Linked DNA regions of Bradyrhizobium diazoefficiens. The protein of the gene in region 1 binds, or shares a complex with, the protein of each later gene. Links are inferred from orthologs where the notes say so. Each region holds a gene or a part of one and is shown in the gene's direction. Other genes may lie near its edges. The genes, in order: JJC00_RS36490 and accD.

Region 1 (11,538 bases):
ATCGCGGGCATCGTCTATGGCGTGGTGTTCGCGCTGGCCAACTTCGTCAATCCGAAGCCGCGAGAAATGACGGTGACGATCCCGCCGGATAAATTTCTCAAGAAATAGGAGCTAGCCTCCAGGGCATGCGCAAATCCTCCGCCAGCACGCCGTCCGACGCCAAGCTCACCGGCCTGTTCCTCGACATGCTCGCGGCGGAACAGGGCGCCGGCCCCAACACGCTCGATGCCTATCGCCGCGACCTCACCGATTTCTCCGAGTTCCTCGGCCGCGCCGGCCACAGCTTTGTGGACGCGGAGACGCAAACGCTGCGCGACTATCTTGGCGATCTCGATGCGCGTGGCTTCAAATCCTCCAGCGTCGCGCGGCGGCTGTCGGCGATGCGGCACCTGTTCCGCTTTCTCCTGAATGAACGCATCCGAACCGAAGATCCCGCGGCGATCCTGTCCGGCCCCAAGCGCGGCCGCGGCCTGCCAAAGGTGCTGTCGATCGCCGATGTCGACCGCATGCTTCGCCGCGCCAAGGAGATGAGCGAGGCGGCGAACGCCTCGCCGTCACAGCGACTGCGCGCTCTGCGGCTCTATTGCCTGCTCGAGGTGCTCTACGCCACCGGCTTGCGCGTCTCCGAGCTGGTGTCGCTGCCGCGCTCGGCCGCCAAGCGCGACGCCCGCATGATCGTGGTGCGCGGCAAGGGCGACAAGGAACGGCTGGTGCCGCTCAACGAGGCCTCGCGGCAGGCGATGGCGGATTATCTTGCGGCAACGGAAGCTGCCAAAGAAAACAATAAGGGCGAGAAGAAGGGCAGCGTCGCCGCCTCGAAATGGCTGTTTCCCTCGTTCGGCGAGAGCGGGCACCTGACGCGGCAGCATTTTGCCCGCGACTTGAAGGAGCTCGCGGTCGCATCGGGGCTTCAGGCCCGCCTGGTCTCCCCGCACGTGCTGCGGCATGCCTTTGCCAGCCACCTCCTGCACAACGGCGCGGACTTACGCATCGTGCAGACCCTGCTCGGCCACACCGACATCTCGACGACCCAGATCTATACCCATGTGGTCGAGGAGCGGCTGAAGAGCCTGGTGCGCGACCTGCACCCGCTGGCGGAGAAGTAGCCGCCGCCGCGCGGCGGCGGCCGAAACCGCCTTGACTTCGGCCACATCTCCGCAGAAAGAGCCGTGGCCTCATTCGTGATTTGCCGCGCCCCCGGGAGCGCACAGGTCAACCCTTTGAAGAAACTACACTTCTTTACAAGAAGCCAACCTCGCTTCGCCTCTTCGCCCCGTCCCCCTATACTGAGTTGATGCCAGACCAGATGCGCAGCTATCTCGACTTCGAAAAGCCCGTCGCCGAGCTCGACTCCAAGGTCGACGAGCTCAGGACGTTAGCTGCCTCCGGCACCGACATCGCCGAGGAGATCGGTCGGATCGAGGACAAGGCGGCGCAGGCGCTGGCCGACCTCTATCAGAACCTGACGCCGTGGCAGAAGACGCTGGTCGCGCGGCATCCGCAGCGGCCGCATTTCAACGACTTCATCAAGGGCCTGATCACCGAATTCACCCCGCTCGCTGGCGACCGCAAGTTTGGCGAGGACGAGGCGCTGGTCGCGGGCTTCGGCCGCTTCCGCGGCGAAGCGATTTGCGTGATGGGCCAGGAAAAGGGCGATTCCACCGAGAGCCGCATCAAGCATAACTTTGGCATGGCGCGGCCGGAAGGTTACCGCAAATGCGTGCGGCTGATGGAGATGGCCGAACGGTTCGGCCTGCCGGTGCTGTCGCTCGCCGATTCCGCCGGCGCCTATCCCGGCATCGGTGCCGAAGAGCGTGGCCAGGCCGAGGCGATCGCGCGCTCGACCGACGCCTGCATGGCGCTGACCGTACCGAACGTCGCCATCATCACCGGCGAGGGCATGTCGGGCGGCGCCATTGCCATCACCACCGCCAACAGGGTGCTGATGCTGGAGCACGCGATCTACAGCGTGATTTCGCCCGAGGCCGCCTCCTCCATCCTCTGGCGCGACGGCAGCAAGGCGCAGGAAGCCGCCAACAACATGAAGATCACCGCCCAGGACATGCTGCGCTTCGGGGTGATCGACAGCATCTTGAAGGAGCCGGTCGGCGGCGCCCATCGCGACCCCACAGCCATGATCGCGACCACGGGCGACGCCATCGCCAAGGCTTTTGACGAGATGCGCGGCCTGGACGGCGAGGCCATCCGCAAGCAGCGCCGGCAGAAATTCCTCGATATCGGCCGGAAACTGGGCTGATTCGGGCGGTTTTGGTGCGGCAACGGAGGTGCGCTCCCTCTCCCGCTTGCGCGGGAGGGTCAGGGTGGGGGGTATCTCCACGGGCGACACTCCCAATGCGGCACGAGCCCTCTCCCGGCCTCCCGCAAGCGGGAGAGGAGAAGAGCCCCCGGTAACCCCGCATTAACCCTTTTTTTGCCCAAATCGGCGATCTCAGTACCGGTTTGGCCGCAAAGCCCAATTGAGTCCCAAGTTCCGGCCCAGTTTAAGTCTCTGTTGACCACGCCTGTCGGCCAACGGGCTCGTGATCCCCGGTTGGGTTGCGACCCCCAGGCGCGGACGTTAGAATTTTAATCAATGGCTTCAGGGCATAAGCGCTGGGGCTTGGTCTGAATAAGGTGCGGAGTTCCGGTCAGGCCATGCCCGAGAGATTGGGGTACGCGCTCCTTGCCCGGCACGTTGTGGGGTCCATCTTGAATTCTCGTTCGCTTGCCCGTGCGCTCTTGGCTTCGGTCGCGCTTGCCGCCAGCATTGTGCTCGCCGGCTGCGATACCGATCAGGTGTCGCTCGCGACCAACGCCAAGGCCAACCAGCCGGTCTCGCCCAAGCTCGTCGCCGCGATGGGCGAGAAGGACATGGATCTGCAATCGCCGATCCTGATCCGCCTGTTCAAGCAGGAGGCCGAGCTCGAGATCTGGAAGCAGACCCGCTCCGGCCAGTTCGCGCTGCTCAAGACCTATCCGATCTGCCGCTGGTCGGGCGACCTCGGTCCGAAGGTGCGCGAAGGCGACCGTCAGGCGCCGGAGGGATTCTACTCGATCAATCCGAGCCAGATGAATCCGCAGTCGGCCTACTATCTCTCGTTCAACACCGGCTTCCCCAACGCGTTCGACAAGGCGCTCGGTCGCACCGGCTCGCAGCTGATGGTGCATGGCGATTGCTCGTCGCGTGGCTGCTACGCGATGACGGACGAGCAGATCGCGGAGATCTATTCGTTGGGGCGCGAGTCCTTCTTCGGCGGCCAGAAGGCGTTCCAGTTCCAGGCGTATCCTTTCAAGATGACGCCGGTGAACATGGCCAAGCACCGCAACAATCCGAACATGGCCTTCTGGAAGATGATCAAGGAAGGCTATGATCATTTCGAGGTGACACGACAGGAGCCGAAGGTCGACTTCTGCGAGAAGAAGTACGTGTTCGACGCGGCGAAGGCGCCCGATGCCAAGCGCGATCCCGTGTTCGACGCTTCGGCCAAGTGCCCGGCCTATGTGATCCCCGAGGACATCGCCAGCGCCGTGCGCGAGAAGGAGCAGCGCGACGAAGCCGAGTACAACAAGCTCGTCACCAAGGGCACGCCGGTGGCGCGCATGAACACCGGCATCGACGGCGGCATGAACAAGATCTTTGCCGCGAAGATTCCGGAAGGCTCGACTGGCCTGTCGGAAGGCGCCGAAGGCAATACGCTGCAGATGCTGGCGATGTCGAAGGCGCCGGGCACGATCCCCGGCACCGTCAACCCGCCGAAGCCGAATCTCGAGCCCGCCGCGGCCGCGCCGCGGGAAGAGCCCGTCGTTGCGGTCGCCGCACCCGCGACCAGCACCCGCGTCGCCTCGGCCGAGAAGTCCGGCGGCTTCTTCTCCAATCTCGGCCGCAAGATGGGCCTCGGCACTGCCGACACGACAGCGACCACGCCGCCGCCGCAAGCGACCGCATCGGTGTCCCCCGCGCCCGCCACGCCGAGCACGGCCTCCAGGCTGAAGGCCGCAGTGACGCGCTTCGTCCCGGGCCACCACGATGCCTCGAAGGACAAGCCGGCAGTTGCCGCGAAACCCACGGAGCCGGCGAAGCCGACCGAGACCAAGGTCGCGGCAACGCGGCCCGCGCTAAAACCGTCGGTGAACGATGGTGCGGGTGACGGCACGCAGATCGCCGGTGCCGCACCGGTGGTGTCATCGAACTCGTTCGACAGCCGGTTTGGCGCGGTGAAGTAGGCGAGCGTTCCGCCCGCGAATACCTACGGCGCCAGGTACCGCATCAGCTCCGGATTGCCCCTCACCTCGCCTGCGGCGCCCTGCAGCGCAACGCGGCCGCGGTCGAGCACGTAGGCGTAATCGGCCACGCGGAGCGCGAGGTCGAGGTGCTGCTCGACGATGATGACGGCGATGTTTTTCGCGAGCTCGATCAGGCGCTCGGTGATCTCCTCGATCACGCCAATCCAGACGCCTTCGGTCGGCTCGTCCAGCAGCAGCAATTTAGGATCACCCAGCATGGCGCGGCCGATGGCGAGCATCTTGCGCTCGCCGCCGGAGAGCGTGCCGGCGGGCTGGTCGAGGCGCTGGCCGAGTTTCGGGAAGATGGTCAGCACGCGGTCGACCGCGGTGGTATCCTTGTTGAAAAGCGAGCCGACGGCGAGATTGTCGCGCACCGACAGGCGCGCGAACACAGAATGCTCCTGCGGCACGTAGCCGATGCCGGCGCGAACGCGCTCTTCGGGCCGGCGGCGGCTGATGTCGCGGCCGTCGAAGCCGACCTCGCCCTTCCATGCCGGCAGCTCGCCGATGATGGTCTTCATCAGCGTGGTCTTGCCGGCGCCATTGCGCCCGAGCACCGCAACGCCGCCGCGCCAGGGAATGCCGAGATTGAGGTCGAACAGGACTTGGCTGCGGCCATAGCCGGCGTCGAGATGCTTGATGTCCAAAAATTCAGGCACGGCGCAGATAAATCTCCTGGACGGATGTGTTGGCCTGGATCTCGGACACGGTGCCCGATGCCAGCACCTTGCCCTGGTCGAGCACGGTGAGGCGATCGCAGATGTCGCGGATGAAATCGAGGTCGTGCTCGACGATGACGAGCGAGCAATGTTGTTTGATCGGCTGGAGCAGTTCGCCGGTGACGCGGCGCTCCTCCAGGCTCATGCCGCCGGTCGGCTCGTCGAGCAAAAGGAGTTTGGGTCTGCCCGCGAGTGCCATCGCGATCTCCAGCCATTGCTGCTGGCCGTGCGACAGCGCGGCCGCCGCATCGAAGGCGCGGTCGGCGAGACGGAATTGCGTCAGCATGGTCATGACCTGATCATGCAGCGCAGCTCTCGTGCGCGAAAACACGAGATCGAGCAGCGAGGACTGCGCCTGCAGCGCGAGCAGGATGTTGTCGTAGAGCGTCAGCGACGGCAGCACGCTGGTGATCTGGAATTTCAGGCTCATGCCCGCCCGCGCCCGCTCGGTCGGCGTGTACGCGGTGATGTCGGTATTGACGAAGGAGACCTTACCCTGCGTCGGCACTTCGGCGCCGGCGATGCACTTCATCAGCGTGCTCTTGCCGGAGCCGTTGGGGCCGATCAGGCCGTGAAACTCGTTCTCGCCGACGGTGAGCGCGGCGCCGTCGAGCGCGGTGAGCTTGCCGAAGATCTTTGAGATGCCCGCGGCTTCAAGGAGCATTTTGCTTCTCCTTGCGTGTAGCACCGAAGCTGCCGACCCGCTCGCGTTCGCCAAGCACAAAACTGATCAGGCCGAGCGGCCGGAACAGGATCACGAGCAGCAGCAGCAATCCCAAAATGATCGGCCAGATGTCGCGGTAATTGTCCGACAGCCAGAAGCTGACGCCCTCGACGATCACGGTGCCGATGACGGCGCCGATCAGCGTACCGGAGCCGCCGAATAGCACGTAAAGCACCACTTGCGTCGAGACCACGACGCCGACCATGTTGGGCCACACAAAGCCTTCGTGGAACGCATAGAGACTGCCGGCCAGGCCTGCGATGGCGCCGCCGATCGCGAAGATGATCGCCTTCAGGTGCTGCGCCTTGTAGCCGAAGAAGGCAATGCGCTGCTCGTTCTCGCGCAGGCCGGCGAGCGCGAGACCAAACTGCGAGCGCACCAGGAAGCGGCAGAGCAGGTAGACCACGACGAGGATGCCGAGCACGAGATAATAGAACGGTGGTCCCTCGGAGAACTCGTAACCCCCGAGCGTCATTGACGAGATCGAGGGAATGCCGTTCTGGCCGCCGAGATAGTACCAGCCGCGCGCGAGGCGATCGGCCGCGTAGGAGCCGGTCAGCGTACCCAGCGAGACGAAGATCACGCTGGAGGGATGCCGGCCCAGCAGCAGGAAGCCGCCGAGCAGCAACGCGAAGGTGAGGCCGATCAGCGTGCCGGCCGGCAGCACCAGAAAGATGTTGGTGATGTCGAGGTCGCGCGCGAGCAGCGCGACGCCATAGCCGGCCGAGCCGAAGAACAGCGCCTGGCCAAAGCTCATGATGCCGGCATAGCCCCACACCAGATCGAACGACAGCGCAAACAGTGCGAGGATGATCACGCGCGTTGCGAACACCGTGAGGTAATCCTGCAGCACCAACGGCGCGACCAGCGCGGCGACGAGCACCACGCCCTCTACGATCGGCAGGACTTTTCGTCCCGCGACAGCTTGGGTCGCAGTTCTGCGTTCAGCCATTGCGACGTCCGTCTCCCCGCCGATCTCGGCGGGGATCGCCTGTTTCACTGCGCCCATCGACTTCGGCATTTGACCTTAGCATTCCTTGGGATCGACGAGACCGTCGCTGCGTCCGACGATCTCATAGTTCCCGGCCTTGGCGACGGCGGTGTACATTTTCATCTTGCAGTGCCGCTTGCCCGGCACCATCTCGGCCGGTCCACCCGGACCTTCGGCGATCTTGGCATGGTCGAGCGCAGTGGCAACCGAGTCACGGTCGACCTTGCCGGCTTCCTTGACCGCGGCTTCCCACAGCTTGAGGCCGCGATAGGTGCCGGTCGCCGCACTGCCGGCGGCGAACAGGAAGTTGCCCGGAAAATCCTTCTCGTAGGCCGCCTGGATTTTTGCGTCGAACGGATTCTCCTTGGTCAGCACCTTGAAATAGTCGAGACAGCTCGCGAGGCCCTCGATCTCGGCGGCCTGATTGATGTTGAGCGTGTTCTCGTCGTAGTAGACGCACGCCAGGCGGCCGCCGTTCTTGAGGAAGCCCGCTTCATAGAGCTGCTTGAAGAACGGGCCGACACCCGGCGGGATGACGGTATTGAAGACGACATCGACCTTGTTGGAGATGATGCGGTTGACGGTTGCTGAGAAGTCGACCTGGTCGAGCGGGTAATACTCTTCGAACACGACCTCGCCGCCATTGGCTTCGATCACCTTGCGCGCATAGACGTTGAGCGTGTGCGGCCAGACATAATTGGCGCTCGGCAGCGCGAACTTCTTGCCGCCGTTCTTGATCAGCCAGGGAATGAAGTCGTCGCATTGCTGCGCCGGCGTCGGTCCGGTGCAGAACAGATAGGGCGTGCATTCCTTGCCCTCATAGAGCTGCGGATAGATGTAGAGCGTCTTGCCGCGCGCCACGATCGGATCCTTGATCGCGTTGCGCATCGACGAGGTGATGCCACCGAGCACCATGTCGACCTTGTCGCGCTGGATCAGCTTGCGCACGTTGCCGACCGCGACGGATTCGTTGGAGGCGGTGTCCTCGATGTAGAGCTCGAGCGGACGGCCGAGCAGACCGCCCGAGGCGTTGATCTCCTTGATCACCATTTTTGCGACGTTGGCGTCGGCATTGCCGGCGTAGGCGATCGGACCGGTGAGATCGGTGGCGATACCGACCTTGATCGGGGCTTCGGCCGCGTTGGCCCAGGGCGCCGGGATCACCCAGCTCCCAACCCCGGTCGCGACCGCACCGGATGCGAAAGCGAAATTGGACAAAAAGCGGCGGCGTGAGAGCTGACGATCAAACATGTGACTAAACCCCTTTTCCAGCGATGAGGCCCTGCGGGCGGAATTTGATGAAGGCAATGGCGAGAACGAAGACGAGGACATCGGCGACCACGGGAGCCATGACCCAGGGCAGCGCGGCGCTGAGCGTGCCGATCACACCGGCGCCGGCGACCGGACCGATAAAGGAGCCGACACCGCCGACCATGACGGCGACAAAGCCCTGGATCAGGAAGCGGATGCCGAGATCGGCATAGAGGCTGAACACCGGCACGATCAGCGCCCCGGCGAGGCCGGCAAGCGCCGACCCAAAGGCAAAGGTGGCGCCGTACATCAAAGGCGTGGAAATGCCCGACGCGCGCGCCAGCGACGGGTTCTCCAGCGTCGCGCGCATGCGAAGACCAAAGCTCGTGCGCGACAACAGGAGATAGCAGCCCACCATGACCAGCAGCGTGATGACAATGATGGTGAAGCGCCAGGCCGAGATATGCATGGTGCCGATATCGATCGAGCCGCCGATCGGCTCGGGCACGGTGAGATAGAAACCGCCGATCAGGCCGCGCACGGATTCGCGGATGATCAGGCCGAGCGCGTAGGTGCCGAGCATGGCGACGATCGGCGCGGCGTAGAAGCGGCGGATGATCAGCGCTTCCAGCACGAAGCCGAGTGCGCCAACGACGAAGGGCGCAGCGACCATGCCGGCCCAGATCGGCAGGCCCTTGGCATAAGCGAGGTAGGTAATGTAGGCCCCGAGCAGGACGAACTCGCCCTGCGCAAAGTTGAAGATGCCCATCATGCTGGCGATGATCCCAAGCCCCAGCACGATCAGGACGATGATCGCGCCAAAGCTCAGGATTTCGAACGCCGCGACGAACGCGTTAGCCATGCGATGCTGTTCCGTCCGTCTGCATCAATGCCTCGCTCACATCTTCTTCCAGTCGCCGATCTGCTCGAAGGCGTGCGCGGCACGGTAGATGGTGGATTCCTCGAACATCCGGCCGACCAGCATCAGGCCGACGGGCAGGCCGTCGACCATGCCGCACGGCAGCGACATCGCGGGATGATGGGTGATGTCGAACGGCGCGGTGTTGGAGATCATCTCCAGCGCACGCGCGACGTAGTCCTCGCGGCTGGCCGTGGGTTCCGGCAGCTTGGTCGCCTTCATCGGCGTCGTCGGCAGCAAGAGAAGATCGTAATCCCCAAAGGCCTTGTCATAGGCCGCGGTCAGGCGCCGCGAGATGTTGAGCGCCTTGCCGTAGTAGCGGGGGCCAAAGGTGTTGTTGATGTAGGTGCCCAGCATCAAAAACAGCTTTGTCGTCTCGGACAGCGAGTCCGCCTGCCGGCGCCAGCCGCGGTGGAAATCCATCAGCGTGGTCGAGTAGAGGTCGGCGCGGCTAAGACCATAGCCATCGCCATACATCATGGTCTGGGTCATGCCCTCTGTGCCGATCGGCGTCCATATCGCGGGGCCGACGAGATGCATCGGGATCGAAACGGTCTCGACCGTCGCACCCAGATCCTTGAAGCGCTTGGCGGCCTCGCGCACGCTTTCATTGACGGCGGCCTCGGCCGTCGCCTGCTCGAAACCTTCCTTCAAAATGCCGATCTTCATACCCCTGACGCCCTGGCCGAGCGCCTTGGTGTATTCCTCGACCTTCGGCGCCTTGATGCGGGGATCGTAGCCGTCATCGCCGGCGAGCACTTCGAGCAGCAGCGCGTTGTCGGCGACGGTCGCCGTCATCGGGCCGGTATGATCGACGAAAATCTCGATCGGCATGATGCCGGTGTAGGGTACGAGACCCCAGGTCGGCTTCATGCCGTAGGTGCCACAGAACGAGGACGGCATGCGGATCGAACCGCCCTGGTCGCCGCCCATCGCCATGTCGACTTCGCCCAAGGCGACGACGACGCCTGAGCCGGAGGACGAGCCGCCGGCGGAATAGCCCATCTTATGGGGATTATGAACGGCGCCGACCGCTCCGGTGTGGCTGCCGCCGGACATGCAGAAGGATTCACAGTGAGTCTTGCCGCGGATTTCCCCGCCGGCGTCCAGGATGCGCGTGACGACGGTGGCGTCGAAATCGGGAACATAGCCTTCGAGCGTCGCCGAGCCGTTCATCATGGGCACGCCGGCGAGCATGATGTTGTCTTTCAGCGCGACGGTCTTGCCCTTGAGCTTGCCGCTGGCGGCGCCTTTGACCGTCGATTTGCGGTACCAGGCGTTGCGTGGGTTCTCTTCCGCCGAGGGCCGGTAGCCCGGCGTGCGCGGATATTTGACCTCTGGCACCTCGTCCGGCATCGCGCCGACAAGATTGTAGGCATCGATCGAGCCCTGCATCAGGCCGCGGAACGAGGCGACGTCGTCGTCGGTCAGCGCGAGGCCGCACTGCTCGGCGATGCTGCGAAGTTGGGCTGGCGTGGGAAGGACAACTGTCACGGCGCTCTCCTGAAGTTTCTTGAAACGGGTCTCTTGAAACGCTCTCTTTGAACGTTGGGCGCGGCCGCCCCGGCACGACGCACGCACCACCGGCCTCGCCCAAACATTCAAAACGGAAATATTTTCCTTTTCAAGTATTATTTTGCAATGTCGAGCACAACGATTGCCGCGCCTATCAGATCGGCTTGATCAGCTTGAAGTCGAGACCATCGGCCGCGGCGAGATGCATCGGCATTCGCGCGTGCCCGTTGCGGACGGTAACCGGTCCGCGGGCGCCGCTGTAGACGATGTTGCGGCCGGCTGCGACCATCGGCCCCAACGCCAAGGTGCCGGCCTTGTTGGCGACCGCTTCGAGAAAGCGCAGGCCTTCGTAGCTGGATTGTCCGACCGAGCCGATCGGCGGCGCATTCGGCCCGAACATCGCGCAATAGCGGCTTTGGAAGTCGTCATTGGCGCGCGCGCCGGTGCCGGTGAAATAGCCGGAGGCGCAAAACATGTTCTCGCTGTTGTCGGCGCCGATGCCGAGCAGCACGGTCTCGTCCATGGCGCCCGCAAGCCGCAGCGTGGTGGCACCCAAGCCGCATTCGCCGAAGGCGCGATTGAACGCGCTGCTGTCGGTGCCGATCAGCGAGATCAGCACGACGTCGGGCCTCGCGGCACGGATGCGCGCCAGATGCGGCTCGTGATTGTCTTCGCCGAGGGGAACGAACTCCTCGCCGACGACGTGGCCGCCGGTTTCCTTGATGTAGCTCTTGACGGCGCGGTGCGATTGCCAGGGCCAGACGTAATCGCTGCCGATCAGGTACCAGCGCGAGGCCTTCTTGACGTCCGCGAGCCAGTGGATCGACGGCCGACTCTGCCAGCGCGGCGTCTCGCCGATCGCCATGACACCGGGCGTGCGCTCGCCGCCTTCATAGACCGGGGTATAGATATAGGGGATGCGATGACGCGTGGTGACGTCGCGCAGGCCGACGCGGACGGCGCTGGTGTGCAGCCCCACGATGAGGTCGACCTCGTCGAAGGCGATCGCCTGCTCGGCGCGGTTCAGCACCTCGTCGAGCGGGCCGCCGGCGTCGTAAACGGACAGCTCGACCTCGCGGCCGAGAATGCCGCCGCGCTTGTTGATCTCGGCGACGGCGAGTTGCGCACTGTTGGT
Region 2 (9,028 bases), 7.7 Mb from region 1 along the record:
CAACTGGATATAGAAGGCGGAGTCCGGGCCGCCATCGACATTATCGAGGCTGTCCGAGCGGGCCGGTCGCGGGGTTAAGCCGCAGCCGTCATTGGAGGAAGTGCCCGCTCCCGCTCTTTGAGGTCGATACTCTCGGTCCCTGTTGGGGGCCGCTGCGATCCAGGCTCCGGACAACAGATTTTCCACGTATCGAACGTGCGGGCCTCAGCCGGCCCGCTTCCGCAATTCTGGTCGCAGACCGGAGCAGCGAGCGGTCGCTCGAAGGTTTTGTGGACCTTCCGACACTGCGCGTCCGATACGCCCAAAAACCCAACGGCCGGCAAGACATCCGCAACTGGAGAACAAATGGCTTCGATTTCCGCTGATACCTATAGCCCGTCGCGCGACGATTTCGCCGCGATGCTCGACGAGTCCTTCGCAGGTGGCAACCTGCAGGAGAGCTCGGTCGTCAAGGGCAAGGTGGTTGCAATTGAAAAGGACATGGCCGTCATCGACGTCGGCCTGAAGACCGAAGGCCGCGTTGCGCTGCGCGAATTTTCCGGCCCCGGCCGTGAGAGCGAGATCAAGGTTGGCGACGAGGTGGAAGTGTTCCTCGATCGCATCGAAAACGCCCTCGGCGAAGCCGTGCTGTCGCGCGACAAGGCGCGCCGCGAGGAGAGCTGGGGCAAGCTGGAGAAGGCGTTCCAGAACAACGAGAAGGTCACGGGCGTCATCTTCAACCAGGTCAAGGGCGGCTTCACCGTCGACCTCGACGGCGCCGTTGCCTTCCTGCCGCGTTCGCAGGTCGACATCCGTCCGATCCGCGACGTTGCGCCGCTGATGAACAACGCGCAGCCGTTCCAGATCCTCAAGATGGACCGTCGCCGCGGCAACATCGTCGTCTCCCGCCGCACGGTTCTCGAAGAGACCCGCGCCGAGCAGCGTCAGGAGCTGGTGCAGAACCTCGAAGAGGGTCAGGTCATCGACGGCGTGGTCAAGAACATCACCGATTACGGTGCGTTCGTTGACCTCGGCGGCATCGACGGCCTGCTGCACGTCACCGACATCGCGTGGCGCCGCGTCAACCACCCGACCGAAGTGCTCTCGATCGGCCAGACCGTGAAGGTCAAGATCATCAAGATCAACCACGAGACGCATCGCATCTCGCTGGGCATGAAGCAGCTGCTGGACGATCCGTGGCAGGGCATCGAAGCCAAGTACCCGCTGGGTGCCCGCTTCACCGGCCGCGTCACCAACATCACCGACTACGGTGCGTTCGTCGAGCTCGAGCCGGGCATCGAAGGCCTGATCCACGTCTCCGAGATGTCGTGGACCAAGAAGAACATGCACCCCGGCAAGATCGTGTCGACCTCGCAGGAAGTCGATGTGCAGGTGCTGGAAGTCGATTCCGTCAAGCGCCGCATCTCGCTCGGCCTCAAGCAGACCATGCGCAATCCTTGGGAGGTCTTCGTCGAAGGTCACCCGACCGGTTCGACGGTCGAGGGCGAAGTCAAGAACAAGACCGAGTTCGGTCTGTTCCTGGGCCTCGAGGGCGACGTCGACGGCATGGTCCATCTCTCCGACCTCGACTGGAAGCTTCCGGGCGAGCAGGTGATCGACAACTACAAGAAAGGCGACATGGTGAAGGCCGTGGTGCTCGATGTGGACGTCGAGAAGGAGCGTATCTCGCTCGGCATCAAGCAGCTCGAAGGCGACCCCTTCGCCGAGCCGGGCGATGTCAAGAAGGGCGCGGTCGTGACCTGCGAAGTGCTCGAAGTGAAGGAAAGCGGTATCGAGGTGAAGATCGCCGGTACCGACTTCACGACCTTCGTCAAGCGCTCGGAACTCGCGCGTGACCGCAACGACCAACGTGCCGAACGCTTCGCCGTCGGCGAGAAGGTCGATGCCCGCGTGATCCAGTTCGACAAGAAGGCCCGCAAGGTCCAGGTGTCGATCAAGGCGCTCGAAGTCGCCGAAGAGAAGGAAGCCATCGCGCAGTACGGCTCCTCGGATTCGGGTGCGACGCTCGGCGACATCCTGGGCACCGCGCTCAAGAACCGCGACAGCAAATAAGCGAAACGCTGGTTTTGCTGACATCGGAGCCCCGGCGCGAGCCGGGGCTTTTTTGTTGTGGCCCCATCCGGGCTGCGCGGGGCCTTGTTTTCTTCAAATTGCGCCGCAATTGATGTATCCAGACAAGCCAATGGTCACGTTGTGACGGCACAACGCCAGCGGCCTTTCATTTGGAGATATTCCGATGTCGCTCGATTCGGACATCATCGTCGATCGCCGCAGGATCCGCCGCAAGCTGACGTTCTGGCGCGTGATGGCCGCGCTGATCGCGATCGCTGCGATCGCGGGCTTCGCGCTGATCGCGACACCCGGCGCGCGCGGCAGCTTTGCTACCGCAGGCTCCATCGCGCGCGTGCAGATCGATGGCCTGATCCGCAGCGATTCCGAGCGCACGCGGGCGCTGGAGCGGCTGGAGAATTCGCAGGCCGCCGCCGTGATCGTTCACGTCAACTCGCCGGGCGGCACCACCGCCGGCTCCGAGCAGCTGTACGATTCACTGACGCGCCTGAAGGCGAAGAAGCCGCTGGTCGTCGTGGTCGAGGGGCTTGCCGCATCCGGCGGTTACATCACCGCAATTGCGAGCGACCACATCATCGCCCAGCAGAGCTCGCTGGTCGGCTCGATCGGCGTGCTGTTCCAGTTTCCCAACGTCTCGGAACTCTTGAAGACTATCGGCGTCAGGGTCGAGGAAGTGAAGTCCACGCCGCTGAAGGCCGCGCCCAACGGTTTTGAGCCGACCAGCCCCGAGGCCCGGGCCGCGCTGGATGCGCTGGTGAAGGATTCCTATGCCTGGTTCAAAGATCTGGTGAAGCAGCGCCGTGGCATGGATGACACGCAGCTCGAAAAAGTCGTCGATGGCCGGGTCTTCACCGGCCGCCAAGCGATCGATCTCAAGCTGATCGATCAGCTCGGCGACGAGAACACCGCCGTGACCTGGCTTGAGGAGCAGAAGGGCGTCAAGAAGGGTCTCAGCGTGCGCGATTACAAGCTCGAGCCGCGCTTCGGCGATCTCCCGTTCCTCAAGACGGCTGCCGCCGTGACGCTGGAAGCGCTTGGATTCGGCTCGATTGCGCACCAAATCGCGCAAACCGGCGTCGTGCAAGCGGTCGATCGCGTCGGGTTGGATGGAATGCTGGCCCTGTGGCAGCCGGCTGCGTCGAATTGACCGGGAACAAGCGGGAACAACGCGAGCTCAAGAGCTTTTTCCCGTCCGGCGAGTAGACGTGCAGCCCGCTTTTTCGGCATTTGTCACGCATTTTCACGACGCTCAACCTTCATTTAGCGTCTTGACAGATCAAGGCATTTTCACGGAAATGGTCATCCGCACGCTTCCGGGTCCTATCTCTCGATGATCAAATCCGAACTTGTTCAGCGTATCGCCGAGCACAACCCGCATCTGTACCAGCGGGATGTCGAGAACATTGTGAATGCGATTCTCGAGGAGATCGTAGCGGCACTCGCGCGCGGCGACCGCGTCGAGCTGCGCGGCTTCGGCGCCTTCTCGGTGAAGCACCGCCCTGCGCGCGCCGGCCGCAATCCGCGCACCGGCGCTCATGTCCCCGTCGATCAGAAGAGCGTTCCGTTCTTCAAGACCGGCAAGGAAATGCGCGAGCGGCTGAATCGCGATCATCCGGATCCCGGCGCGCCGGACTAAAGAAGCCGCTGTCGTCCGGGCTTTACCGACCGGCCGCATGATGCGGCAGCAAGCTTGATTCAAGACGAGCGCTCGCGATGCGAAAGTTCCTGACCGCGCTGATCGTGATTCCGCTGGCCCTGATCCTGGTGACCTTTGCGGTCGCCAACCGGCATGACGTCACGGTCTCGTTCGATCCCTTCATGGCGAACGATCCGGCCCTATCGCGCACAATGCCGCTGTTCCTGCTGCTGATCCTGGTGGCCGCTCTGGGCGTCATCGCCGGCGGTTGCGCCGTCTGGTTCGGCCAGCGGCACTGGCGGCGGGCCGCGCGCCGGCATGAGGCGGATGCGCGGGCCGCCCGGGTCGAGCTGGCCGATTTGCGGACCCAGACGGCCCCGCCAAGGCCGGAGCCCCAGCGCCTCCCGGTACCCTCCGGGGTGGGCCTTTACGGGGCCATCGGGCGAGACAAGCAGCGCGCGACGTTGTAGAAGCGGCCCGACCGAAAAACCCGTTTCCCGGCCGCCGCTTGCGGCCTCCATTTGCTTTGAGACCATGTCCCTGCTCGTCAAAATCTGTGGCCTATCCACGCGCGAGACGCTCGAAACGGCGCTCGACGCGGGCGCCGACATGGTGGGGTTCGTGTTCTTTCCGCCGTCGCCCCGGCATGTCTCGCTGGAGACGGGGCGCGATCTCGGGCGGCAGGTGGAGCGGCGCGCGCTCACGGTCGCGCTTACGGTCGATGCCGACGACGCCACGCTCGGCAACATCATGGACGCGCTGTCGCCGGACATTTTTCAGCTCCATGGCAAGGAGAGCGTGGCGCGGCTGCGCGACATCGAGCAGAAGTTCGGCCGCCCCGTGATGAAGGCCGTGCCGGTCGCGACATCGGCCGATCTCGCCGTGCTGCCCGGCTACGCCGCAGTTGCCGACCGCATCCTGTTCGATGCCCGGGCGCCGAAGGATGCGACCCGGCCCGGCGGCCTGGGGGCGCCGTTCGACTGGCACCTGCTCGAAAATCTCGATCTCAAACTGCCCTACATGGTCTCGGGCGGGCTTCATGTCGACAATGTCGCGGAAGCCCTCCGCGTCACCGGCGCCGGTGGCGCCGACGTGTCCTCGGGAGTCGAGTGCGCTCCCGGCGTCAAGGACCCGGAGCTGATCAAGGCCTTCATTCGCGCCGCGCGCGCCACCCAAGAGTTGAGCGTTCGATGAACATCGCCAAACCAAATTCCTATCGCAGCGGTCCCGACGAGCGCGGCCATTTCGGCATCTTTGGCGGACGCTTCGTCGCCGAAACCCTGATGCCGCTGATCCTCGATCTGGAGAAGGCCTACACCGCGGCCAAGGCCGATCCGGCCTTCCAGGCCGAGATGAACGGCTATCTCAAGAACTATGTCGGCCGGCCCTCGCCGCTCTATTTCGCCGAGCGTCTCACCGAGCATCTCGGCGGCGCCAAGATCTATCTGAAGCGCGAAGAGCTCAACCACACCGGTTCGCACAAGGTGAACAATGTGCTCGGCCAGATCATGCTGGCGCGACGCATGGGCAAGAAGCGCATCATCGCCGAGACCGGCGCCGGCCAGCACGGCGTCGCCACCGCGACTCTGTGCGCGCGCTTCGGCCTCGAATGCGTGGTCTATATGGGCGCCGTCGACGTCGAGCGGCAGCAGCCCAACGTGATCCGCATGGAGATGCTGGGCGCCAAGGTGATGCCGGTGCAGTCGGGCACGCGCACGCTGAAGGACGCGATGAACGAGGCGCTGCGCGACTGGGTCACCAACGTGCACGACACCTTCTACTGCATCGGCACGGTGGCGGGCCCGCATCCCTATCCGACGCTGGTGCGCGACTTCCAGTCCATCATCGGCAACGAGACCAGGACGCAGATGCAGGAGGTCGAGGGCCGCCTGCCGGATTCGCTGGTCGCCTGCATCGGCGGCGGCTCCAATGCGATGGGCCTATTCCATCCGTTCCTCGACGATCCCTCCGTCGAAATCTTTGGGGTCGAGGCCGCGGGCCATGGACTGACGCAGCTGCATGCGGCCTCGATCGCGGGCGGCCGTCCCGGCGTGCTCCACGGCAACCGCACTTATCTCTTGATGGATGCCGACGGCCAGATCCAGGACGCGCATTCGATCTCGGCCGGTCTCGACTATCCCGGCATCGGCCCCGAGCATTCGTGGCTGCACGAGATCGGCCGCGTCAATTATCTCTCCGCGACCGATGACGAGGCGCTCGCCGCGTTCCAGCTGCTCTCCAAGCTCGAAGGCATCATTCCCGCGCTCGAGCCCGCACACGCCATCGCCAAGGTGATGGAGCTCGCGCCGAAACGGCCGAGGGATCACCTGATGGTCGTCAATCTCTCCGGCCGCGGCGACAAGGACGTCCCGCAGGTCGGCGACATCCTGAAGGGCAAGACCAAGTGACCACGCGTATCGACACCCGTTTCGCCGAGCTGAAAAAAGTCGGCCGCTCGGCCTTCGTCACTTTTGTGATGGCTGGCGATCCCGATCCGGCGACGTCGCTCGAGATCATCAAGGCGCTGCCGAAGTCGGGCGCCGACGTGATCGAGCTCGGCATGCCCTTCACCGATCCGATGGCCGACGGTCCGTCGATCCAGGCGGCGGGCTTGCGCGCGCTCAAGGTCGGCATGACGCTGAAGAAGACGCTCGACCTCGTGCGCGACTTCCGCAAGGACGACAATGCGACGCCGATCGTGCTGATGGGCTATTACAATCCGATCTACATCTACGGCGTCGACAAATTCCCTGTCGATGCGAAGAGCGCCGGCATCGACGGCCTGATCATCGTCGATCTGCCGCCGGAGGAAGACGATGAGCTGTGCCTGCCCGCAATGAAGGCCGGCCTCAACTTCATCCGCCTGGCGACGCCGACGACCGACGACAAGCGCCTGCCGGCCGTGCTCGCCAACACCTCGGGCTTCGTCTACTACGTCGCCATCACCGGCATCACCGGTGCGGCGGCGGCCGACGCGACCGCTGTGAGCGGCGCGGTCGCCCGCATCAAGCGCCATACCAAGCTGCCGGTCTGCGTCGGCTTCGGCATCCGCACGCCGGAAAACGCCCAGGCCATTGCCTCGCATGCCAACGGTGCCGTGGTCGGCACCGCGCTGGTCGATGCGCTCAAGAACAGTCTCGATGCCGAAGGGCGCGCAACCGCCAAAACCGTTAACGCCGTGGCTGAGCTGACCGCGGCGCTGGCCCAGGGCGTCAAGGGCGCGAAACAAGCGGCCGAATAGGCCATAGTTCCGCTGCCAAGGCGGACGACACGGCAGCTTGCCGGGCAGGGGCCCGGCCGCCATATAGTCCTTCAGGCGATCCCCTGCGGGTTCGCACATCGGAGCAAACCATGAACTGGCTTACCAATGTGGTCCGGCCGAAAATCCGCAACATGCTGCGGCGGGAGACGCCGGAGAATCTGTGGATCAAGTGCCCGGATTCCGGGCAGCTGGTGTTCTACAAGGACGTCGAGGCCAACCAGTTCGTCATCCCCGGCTCGAACTACCACATGCGCATGGGCGCGGTGGCGCGGCTCAAGTCGATCTTCGACAACGAGACCTGGTTCGACGTGGCCTTGCCCGACGTCACGCCCGATCCGCTGAAGTTTCGCGACGAGAAGAAATACGTCGACCGCGTCAAGGACGCGCGCGCGCGCACCAATCTGAACGATGCGGTCAAGGTCGGCTACGGCAAGCTCGAAGGTGCCGGCGTCGTCATCGCCGTGCAGGATTTCGATTTCATGGGTGGTTCGCTCGGCATGGCTGCCGGTGAAGCCCTCGTGCGCGGGCTCGAGCTCGCGGTTGAGAAGAAGTCGCCGTTCATCGTGTTCGCCGCGTCCGGCGGCGCGCGCATGCAGGAAGGCATCTTGTCGCTGATGCAGATGCCGCGCACCACGGTCGGTGTCCAGATGCTGCGCGAAGCAAAACAGCCCTATATCGTCGTGCTGACCAACCCGACCACCGGCGGCGTCACCGCATCCTATGCGATGCTCGGCGACGTGCAGATCGCCGAGCCCGGCGCGCTGATCGGCTTTGCCGGCGCGCGCGTGATCGAGCAGACCATCCGTGAAAAGCTGCCTGAGGGCTTTCAGCGCGCCGAATATCTGAAAGAGCACGGCATGGTCGACATGGTCGTGCATCGCCACGAATTGCGTCCGACCCTGGCGCGGCTCTGCCGCCTCCTGACCAGGGCGCCGGCGCAGGAAGGCGCGTCGAAATCGGTGCAGCCTGTCGTCAGCCCGGCGCAGATCGTATCGGCCGCTGAGACGGCGCCGGCTGCGCCGCACGCGTGAACGCGTCCTCTGATAGCGCAAAGCCGTCGCTCGATGCATTGATCGGGCGGCTGTCGGCCCTGCATCAGAAACGTATCGATCTCGGGCTCGAGCGGATGCACCGTCTGCTCGAACGGCTCGATCATCCCGAGCGCAAGCTGCCGCCGGTGATCCACGTCGCCGGCACCAACGGCAAGGGCTCGACGGTTGCCTATCTGCGCGCGACGCTGGAGGCGGCCGGCCTGCGCGTCCACGCCTACACGTCGCCCTATCTCGTCCGCATCAACGAATGTTTCCGGCTCGGCCGCGTCGGCCGTGGCGTACTTGTCAGCGACGACGAGCTGCGCGCCGCGCTGGAAGAGGTCGAGCGCGTCAATGCCGGCGAGCCTGCGACTGTGTTCGAGCTCAAGACCGCGGCCGCCTTCCATCTGTTCGCGCAAAATCCAGCCGATGCGGTGCTGCTCGAAGTCGGCCTCGGCGGCCGGCTCGATTCGACCAATGTGGTCGATACCCCGGCGGCCTGCGTGATCACCCCTGTCAGCATGGACCACATGGAGTTTCTCGGCGAGACCCTGGCCTCGATCGCCGGCGAGAAGGCCGCGATCATCAAGCGCGGCGTGCCCGTGGTGTGCGCCGAGCAGGCGCCCGAGGCGATGGCGGCAATCGAGGCGCAGGCCAGGCGCATACACGCGCCGCTGTTTGCCGCGAACGAAAGCTGGCACGTCAATGTCGAGCATGGGCGGCTGGTCTATTCCGACGAGCGCGGCCTGATGGATTTGACGGCGCCGCGCCTGTTCGGTCGCCATCAGTTCGACAATGCCGGCCTCGCCATCGCGACGCTGCGCGCGATCCAGACTTTCAAGATCAACCAGGCGGCCTTCGAGGCCGGCATCCTCAGTGCCGAATGGCCGGCGCGGATGCAGCGCCTCACCTCGGGCGAGCTGCTTTCCTGGGGCCCGCAGGGGTCGGAGATCTGGCTCGACGGCGGGCATAATGCCGAAGGCGGCCGCGTCGCAGCCGCCGCGCTAGGCGACCTCGAAGAGCGGGTGT

What was found.
Region 2: the proteins of JJC00_RS36490 (region 1) and accD are in contact, whole or in part, in a solved structure (PDB 8UXZ), measured with the Escherichia coli proteins. The link is inferred for Bradyrhizobium diazoefficiens from one-to-one orthologs.

Annotation. Positions count from the first base shown.
Region 1 is NZ_CP067102.1:7,806,156-7,817,693, forward strand. Bases 410-3,275 are described here. They hold JJC00_RS36490 (acetyl-CoA carboxylase carboxyltransferase subunit alpha), read left to right. Parts: upstream 410-1,294; coding sequence 1,295-2,257; downstream 2,258-3,275. Other genes in these bases: xerD (site-specific tyrosine recombinase XerD), read left to right, coding at 410-1,106; JJC00_RS36495 (L,D-transpeptidase family protein), read left to right, coding at 2,710-3,275. Also shown: JJC00_RS36480 (hypothetical protein), read left to right, coding at 1-108; more of xerD, read left to right, coding at 126-409; more of JJC00_RS36495, read left to right, coding at 3,276-4,224; JJC00_RS36500 (ABC transporter ATP-binding protein), read right to left, coding at 4,248-4,943; JJC00_RS36505 (ABC transporter ATP-binding protein), read right to left, coding at 4,936-5,667; JJC00_RS36510 (branched-chain amino acid ABC transporter permease), read right to left, coding at 5,657-6,748; JJC00_RS36515 (substrate-binding protein), read right to left, coding at 6,755-7,969; JJC00_RS36520 (branched-chain amino acid ABC transporter permease), read right to left, coding at 7,974-8,831; JJC00_RS36525 (amidase), read right to left, coding at 8,868-10,382; JJC00_RS36530 (substrate-binding domain-containing protein), read right to left, coding at 10,558-11,538. UniProt on the Escherichia coli protein: Component of the acetyl coenzyme A carboxylase (ACC) complex. First, biotin carboxylase catalyzes the carboxylation of biotin on its carrier protein (BCCP) and then the CO(2) group is transferred by the carboxyltransferase to acetyl-CoA to form malonyl-CoA.
Region 2 is NZ_CP067102.1:94,593-103,620, reverse strand. Bases 6,069-9,028 are described here. They hold accD (acetyl-CoA carboxylase, carboxyltransferase subunit beta), read left to right. Parts: upstream 6,069-7,057; coding sequence 7,058-7,999; downstream 8,000-9,028. Other genes in these bases: JJC00_RS00395 (bifunctional folylpolyglutamate synthase/dihydrofolate synthase), read left to right, coding at 7,996-9,028; trpA (tryptophan synthase subunit alpha), read left to right, coding at 6,111-6,947; trpB (tryptophan synthase subunit beta), read left to right, coding at 6,069-6,114. Outside these bases: cmk ((d)CMP kinase), read left to right, coding at 1-78; rpsA (30S ribosomal protein S1), read left to right, coding at 346-2,052; signal peptide peptidase SppA, read left to right, coding at 2,237-3,217; JJC00_RS00425 (integration host factor subunit beta), read left to right, coding at 3,401-3,706; JJC00_RS00420 (lipopolysaccharide assembly protein LapA domain-containing protein), read left to right, coding at 3,784-4,176; JJC00_RS00415 (phosphoribosylanthranilate isomerase), read left to right, coding at 4,241-4,900; more of trpB, read left to right, coding at 4,897-6,068.